2 regions of the Nocardioides korecus genome follow, and region 1 is predicted to be linked to the other one. Evidence: riboswitches for the same ligand, from Rfam matches in the RefSeq annotation. Region 1 holds a riboswitch; the other holds the start of a gene.
The links. Region 1 has a riboswitch for thiamine pyrophosphate ahead of ACYVDA_RS15600 (purine-cytosine permease family protein). Riboswitches for the same ligand answer to the same signal wherever they lie in the genome.
Positions count from the first base shown of each region.

Region 2: another riboswitch for thiamine pyrophosphate. It lies ahead of ACYVDA_RS19370 (thiamine ABC transporter substrate-binding protein); the one in region 1 lies ahead of ACYVDA_RS15600 (purine-cytosine permease family protein).

Region 1 covers NZ_BAAGZO010000007.1:238,084-241,170, reverse strand. The annotation lists gene ACYVDA_RS15610 (hypothetical protein) at 1-787, shown strand, start outside; gene ACYVDA_RS15605 (hypothetical protein) at 784-1,830, shown strand; TPP riboswitch at 1,903-1,990, shown strand; gene ACYVDA_RS15600 (purine-cytosine permease family protein) at 2,001-3,087, shown strand, end outside.
Region 2 covers NZ_BAAGZO010000012.1:55,744-58,830, reverse strand. The annotation lists gene ACYVDA_RS19375 (ABC transporter permease) at 1-784, opposite strand, end outside; gene ACYVDA_RS19370 (thiamine ABC transporter substrate-binding protein) at 825-1,931, opposite strand; TPP riboswitch at 1,932-2,050, opposite strand; gene ACYVDA_RS19365 (hypothetical protein) at 2,213-3,087, shown strand, end outside.

The DNA of each region.
Region 1 (3,087 bases):
GGACCGGGCGGCGGTGCGGCGCGTCGCGGCCCGGCGTACGGGCCTGGACCCGGACAAGCCCGTGGTCGCGGTCTTCGCCCACGCCGTCAGCGACGCCCTGGGGACCAACGTCGAGGCCTACCCCGACCTCGGGGCATGGTTCGAGGACACCGCCGAGCTGGCGGCCAAGCGCGACGACGTCGGGTGGCTGTTCCTGGACCACCCCAGCCAGGCGCTGTACGACGCCACCGACTTCTTCGCCACGGTCGCCGAGCGGCACCGCGACCGGGACCACCTGGTCTTCCTGCCCAGCATGGACCTGAGCAAGAACGCCCTGACCAGCCTGGCCGACCTGGTGCTGACCGTGCGCGGGAGCGTCAGCAACGAGTACCCCACCTTCGGCATCCCGGCGGTGCAGACCGGCTGGTCGGAGTGGAGCCACTGCGGCTTCACCACGGTGGTCTCCTCGCCGGGGGAGTACGCCGACGTCCTCGACGACCACCTCGCGGGGCTCCTCCAGGGACGGGTGCTGATCACCCCCGAGCAGGTCGAGCGGGCCCGGCTGTGGGCGTGGTTCTACCGCTCCGGCAGCGACATCACCTCGCCGCTCGTGCCGGCCTGGCAACTGGGCCAGGGCGACGCCCTGCTCGACGTGCTCGGCACGACCATGCAGCACACCGAGTCCGACGGGGACCCCCTCTTCACCGCAGTACGGCGCCTGTGGACCCGGCGCGACCCGGTGGCCACCCGCCTCGACCTGACCCGGGACGACGCGTCCCTGACCGACGACCTGGGAGCCTGCCGGTGACCTTCGAGCTGGCCTCGCTGCAGCTGTCCACCCGGTTCGACCGCCCCGGCGGCCCGGTCGCGGTCCCCGGCACCGTGGGTCGCGGCGACGACCCGGCCCTGGTCCTGCTCGACGGCGCCTCCCGGGCGCCGCACCGGCTGGCCCGCCTGCGCCGCCAGGAGGCGCTGCTCGGGGTGCAGGTCGAGCCCACCTCGCACCCGCTGCGCGTCACGGTCGTGCTGCTCCTCGACGAGCACGCGACGCGTTCCTGGCGGCAGGCCCGCGACCTGCCGATCGGCGAGGACTCCGGGGAGGAGCACCCCCACGAGGACGACTGGCACCGCCTCGTCCGGATCTCGGTGCAGGGCCGACCGCGCGCCGTGGCGCTGCTGGACCGCCGCCGCGCCGACGGCGGCGCCAGCCTCCAACGCGTCGTGCTGCGGGTCGACCCCGACGAGGTCGGCCCCGGCGGGCTGCTCACCCTGGGCTTCGACGCACCCGAGCACCTGCCCCCCTGGGCCCGGCGCCGGCTGCTGCCCGACGGACTCAGCGGGGTCTGCGTGGCGCGGGTCAAGGTCGACCGCGCGCCGAACCCCGTGCGGCCCGGCCTCTCGACCGGTCGCGCCCCGGACCCGGAGCGGCGCAGCCTGGTGCCGCGGCGTCCCGGCGGGTTCGTGGTGAACCCGGCGGGCGCCGGTCCCGACGACCCCGCGTCCGAGCCGGTCCGCGTGCTCCTGGTGCCCCGGTCGGTGGTGCCTCGTCCCGCGCCCCAGGGGCGGCGGGCCCGGGCGCTGGAGCCCCTGGCACGCACCCAGGACCGGGTGCGCTCGCGGCTGGCCCTGCGCTCGGAGGTGGTCCTCACCGAGGTCACCCGGGTCGACACCGGCCGCACGCGCACGGTGCGCTCGCCCGTGGCCCCCGACGGCACGGCCGTGCTGGAGCTGGACCCGCACGAGGGACCGGTGCTGTGCCGACCCTCGCTCGGCGCGCTGGTGGGGGAGCTCGCGGGTCCCCGCCGGCTGGGTGGCCTTGGCGGCGGCGACTGGTACGCCGAGATCGTCTGACGCCCGTCGCACCCGACCACACCCGGGCCCGGGTCGTCCCGGTGGTGCCGAGGTAAGGTCGTGCCTGCCACACGCGGGAGCTCGACGACATCGGGCTGAGAGGGCGACACACGGGTCGCCGACCGCTCGAACCTGAGCCGGGTAATGCCGGCGGAGGAAGCAGAGGCCCGATGAGCGACGTCCGCACCCGTCCCCCCGAGCGCGAGGGTGGTCCCGGACCACGACCCGCCGCCGCGGAGGTCCCGCACACCCTGACCGAGCAGGCGCCCCGCACGCTGGGCACCTGGGACCAGCTCGGGCTCTGGGGCAACCTCGGGGTCAGCCTGCTGGGGTTCACCGGCGCCGTCGCCGTGCTGCAGCCCGGCGGTCCGGGCACCGCGCGGCTCTCCCTGGCTGCCGCCCTGCTGGCCGTGGTGGTCGGTACGTCGCTGGGGGCCGTGGCCATCGCCGCCACGGCCGTGCTCGGGGCGCGCACCGGGGCGCCGTCGATGGTGCTGCTGCGGGGCGTGTTCGGCGCCCGGGCCTCGGTGGTGCCGACCGTGCTCAACGTGGTCCAGATGATCGGCTGGGGGACCTTCGAGATCGTCACGATCGCGACCGCCCTGGGGCAGGTGCTGCCCGGCGTACCTCGGTGGACGTGGGTGCTGCTGATCGGCGTCCTGACCACCGTGCTGGCCACCCGGCCCCTGGGCTCGGTGCGGCTGCTGCGCCGCTACGTCACCGTCGCCGTGGTCGTCGCCCTGGCCTACCTGACCAGCCAGCTGCTGGCGCACCCGCTGCACGCCACCGGGTCCGGCGGCGGGGGCGGCCTCAGCCTGGGGATCGACGCGACGCTCGCGGTGGCGATCTCCTGGGTGCCGATGGCCGCGGACTACTCCCGGCACTCGCGCACCCCGCGCGCGGCGGCCACCGGAGCCCTCATCGGCTACACCGTCATGCAGGTGGCCTGCTACGGCCTCGGCCTGGTCGCGGTGCTCAGCGTCCTGACTCGGGGCGGCGACGTGTTCGCGACCTTCCTGGCCGTCCCGCTGGGCGTGGTGGCGTTCGCCGTGGTGACGGTCCGCGAGCTCGACCAGTCCTTCGCCAACGTCTACTCCACCACCGTGTCGACGCAGAACCTGCGGCCCCGCTGGGACCGCCGTGCGATCTCGATGGCGGTCGGGGCGCTCACGACACTGCTGGCCCTGGTGGTGGACATCTACGACTACGCCAGCTTCCTGTCGCTGATCGGCTCGGTGTTCGTGCCGCTCTTCGCGG
Region 2 (3,087 bases), on a different contig from region 1:
TACGCCGGGTGCGCGCGGCCAGCGCGAGCAGCGCCACGACCACGACCAGCTGGAGCAGCGAGAGGGCGGCCGCCCCGGTCAGGTCGAGCTCCTGGGTGGTGAGCAGGTAGATCTCGGTCTCGACGTTGGCGTAGCGCAACCCGCCCATGGTCAGGACCACCCCGAAGGCCGTGGCGCAGAACAGGAAGACCACGCTGGCCGCCGAGACGATGCCGGGCCGCAGCGCCGGCCAGGTCACCGTGCGCAGCACCTGGAGCGGGGTGGCCCCCAGGGCGGCCGCGGCCTGCTCGGCGCGCGGGTCGGCCGCCTCCCAGAACGCCCCCACGGTGCGCACCACGACGCTGACGTTGAAGAAGACCAGCGCCGCCACGATCGCGGTGGCGGTGCCGTCGAGGTCCAGGGACCCCAGCGGGCCGCCGGGCAGGATCAGCTGGCGGAAGGCGACCCCGACCACCACGGTCGGCAGCACGAACGGGACCAGGACCACGGCCCGGAGCAGGTCGCGGCCCGGGAAGCGCAGCCGGTGCAGGCAGAACGCCACCGGCACCCCGGCCAGGACCGCGACCAGCGTCGCCACCGCCGCCGACCACACCGTGAACCACAGCACCCGGTGCACGCGGGGACGGCCCAGCACCTCCACGACCCCGCCGAGGTCGAGCCGACCCTCGGGCCAGACCCCGCGGGCGACCATCCCGGCGACCGGGTAGACGAAGAACAGCCCCAGGGCGGTGAGCGGGACCAGGGCCAGCAGGACGGGCGCGACCCGGGCGAGCCGGCCGGTCACCCGGTCACCCCGCCGCTCCGCGCGCCCGACCCCGCCGGGGTCACCGGCTCGTGACGTCGCGCCAGTCGCGCAGCCAGCCGTCGAGGTGGCTGCGGACCTGCTCGGCGGGCAGCCGGTAGGGCTTGGGCGAGACGACGGCGAACTTCGCCCAGTCGGCGGGCAGGCCCACCGAGCGCACGACGGGGTAGACGTACATGTTGTCGGGCAGGGCCTTCTGGAAGTCGCGGCCGAGCATGAAGTCGATGAACTTCCTCATCCCGGCGGGGTTCTTGGAGCCGGTGAGCACCCCGGCGTACTCCACCTGGCGGTAGCAGGTGTCCAGCAACGCGCTCGTGGTCGGCTTCGAGGCGCCCTGGGGGATCGTGAACGGCGGCGAGGAGGAGTACGACGTCACGATGGGCCGCGAGCCCTTGCCGCCACCGGCGGTGAAGTCGCTCTCGTAGGCCTCGGTCCAGCCGGCGTCGATCTTGGTGCCGTTGGCCATCAGCTTGGACCAGTAGTCCTTCCAGCCGCTCTCGCCCTTGGCCGCGATCGTGGCGACCAGGAAGGCCAGGCCCGGCGAGGACGTCGTCGCCCCCGGCGTCACGAACAGGCCCTTGTAGCGCGCCTCGGTGAGGTCGTCGAGGCTGCGCGGCGGGGTCAGGCCCTTGGCGGCGAACCACGCGTCGTCGACGTTGACGCAGACGTCGCTGTAGTCGACGGGCGTGAGCCGGTCGGCCCCCGACCCCTCCAGCCGGTACTTCTCGGCGTCCGCGGGCAGCTTCGTCGTCGAGTACGCCGCGAACACCCCCGCCTTCACCGCCCGGGGCGCGAACAGGTTGTCCACGCCGTAGACGCCGTCGGCGATGGGGTCGTCCTTGGTCAGGACCAGCTTGCTGGTGAGCTGGCCGGCGTCGGCCTGCGGCTGGATCTTCACCGTGATGCCGGTCTGCGCGGTGAACTCCTTCATCACCGACTTCGACATCGCCCAGCTGTCGTGGGTGGCGACCACGAGGGTCTTCGGGTCCTCGCCCGACGAGCTGCCGCCCGAGCCGGACGTCGAGCCGCAGGCGGCCGCGGTCAGGGCCAGGACGGCGGCCGCGAGCACGGAGACGGCACCCCGCGGTCGGACCCGGCGCCGGGTGGGCGGGGAGGCGTGCAGGGGCATGGTCGATCTCCTTCGACTTCCTTCGCCGGTGCTAACCGGAGCAGGTTCAAGGGTCTGCGGCGTTCCCGCACTCTCAGCGCCCCTGACCTCGCGGCCCGGGCGCTCCCCTGTCGGACGCCGCCCAACCTAGCCCACGCCTGCGCGCGCCCACGCACGCAGGGACGGCAGATCCCCGCCACATCGTCGCGTATCCGCCGGCGCGACGGCACGACTCGGGCATCATGGCCCGCGGCGGGGGGGGACATCGCCCGCTTCGACATCCATCTCGAGGAGCAGGGCTCATGAGCGATCACGACAACTACCCCGGCGCGCCCGGGGGCCAGGGGAACCCGCCGGGTCAGGGGGGCCAGCAGGCAGGCCAAGCAGGTCAGGGGGGTCCGGGGTACCCGGGGCAGGGCCAGCAGCCCGGCCAGGGCTACCCGGGTCAGGGCGGCCAGGGAGCACCCGGCGGGCAGCCGGGACAGGGGTACCCCGGACAGGGCGGCTACCCGGGGCAGGGCGGGCCTGGCGGCCAGCCCGGTCCGGGCTACCCCGGACAGCCCGGTCAGCCCGGTCAGCCCGGCCAGCCCGGTCAGGGGGGCCAGGGGTACCCAGGGCAGGGCCAGCAGCCCGGCCAGGGCTACCCGGGCCCGGGCGGACCCGGCGGCCCGGGGGGCTACCCGGCCCCCGGCGGTCAGCCCGGTGCGGCGTACCCGCCCCCGGGACCGCAGTTCAACCCCACCTCGACCAACCCGTACGGCGCCCCGCCCGGCGGGCCCGGCGGCGGCGGCAGCAAGAAGCTGCTGTGGATCATCCTGGCCGCGGTCGCGGCGTTCCTGGTGCTGGTCATCATCGTGGTCGTGGCCGTGGCCTCCTCCGGGGGCGACTCGGACACGACCGCCTCGGGCTCCGGTGGCTCGAGCGGCGAGGTCAAGACCGGGTCGCAGGACGACGCGGTCCGCTCCTACCTCCAGGCCGTCGCCGCCGGTGACGCCAAGAAGGCGCTCTCGGTGGTGGCGACCAAGCCGGCCAGCGACGACCTGCTGACCGACGAGGTGCTCGCCGCGTCGAAGAAGCTGGGCCCGATCACCAAGATCAACGTGCCGAAGGTCTCCAGCGACTACACCACCATCGTCAACGCCAGCTACAGCGTCGGCGACGAGAGCATCACGCAGAC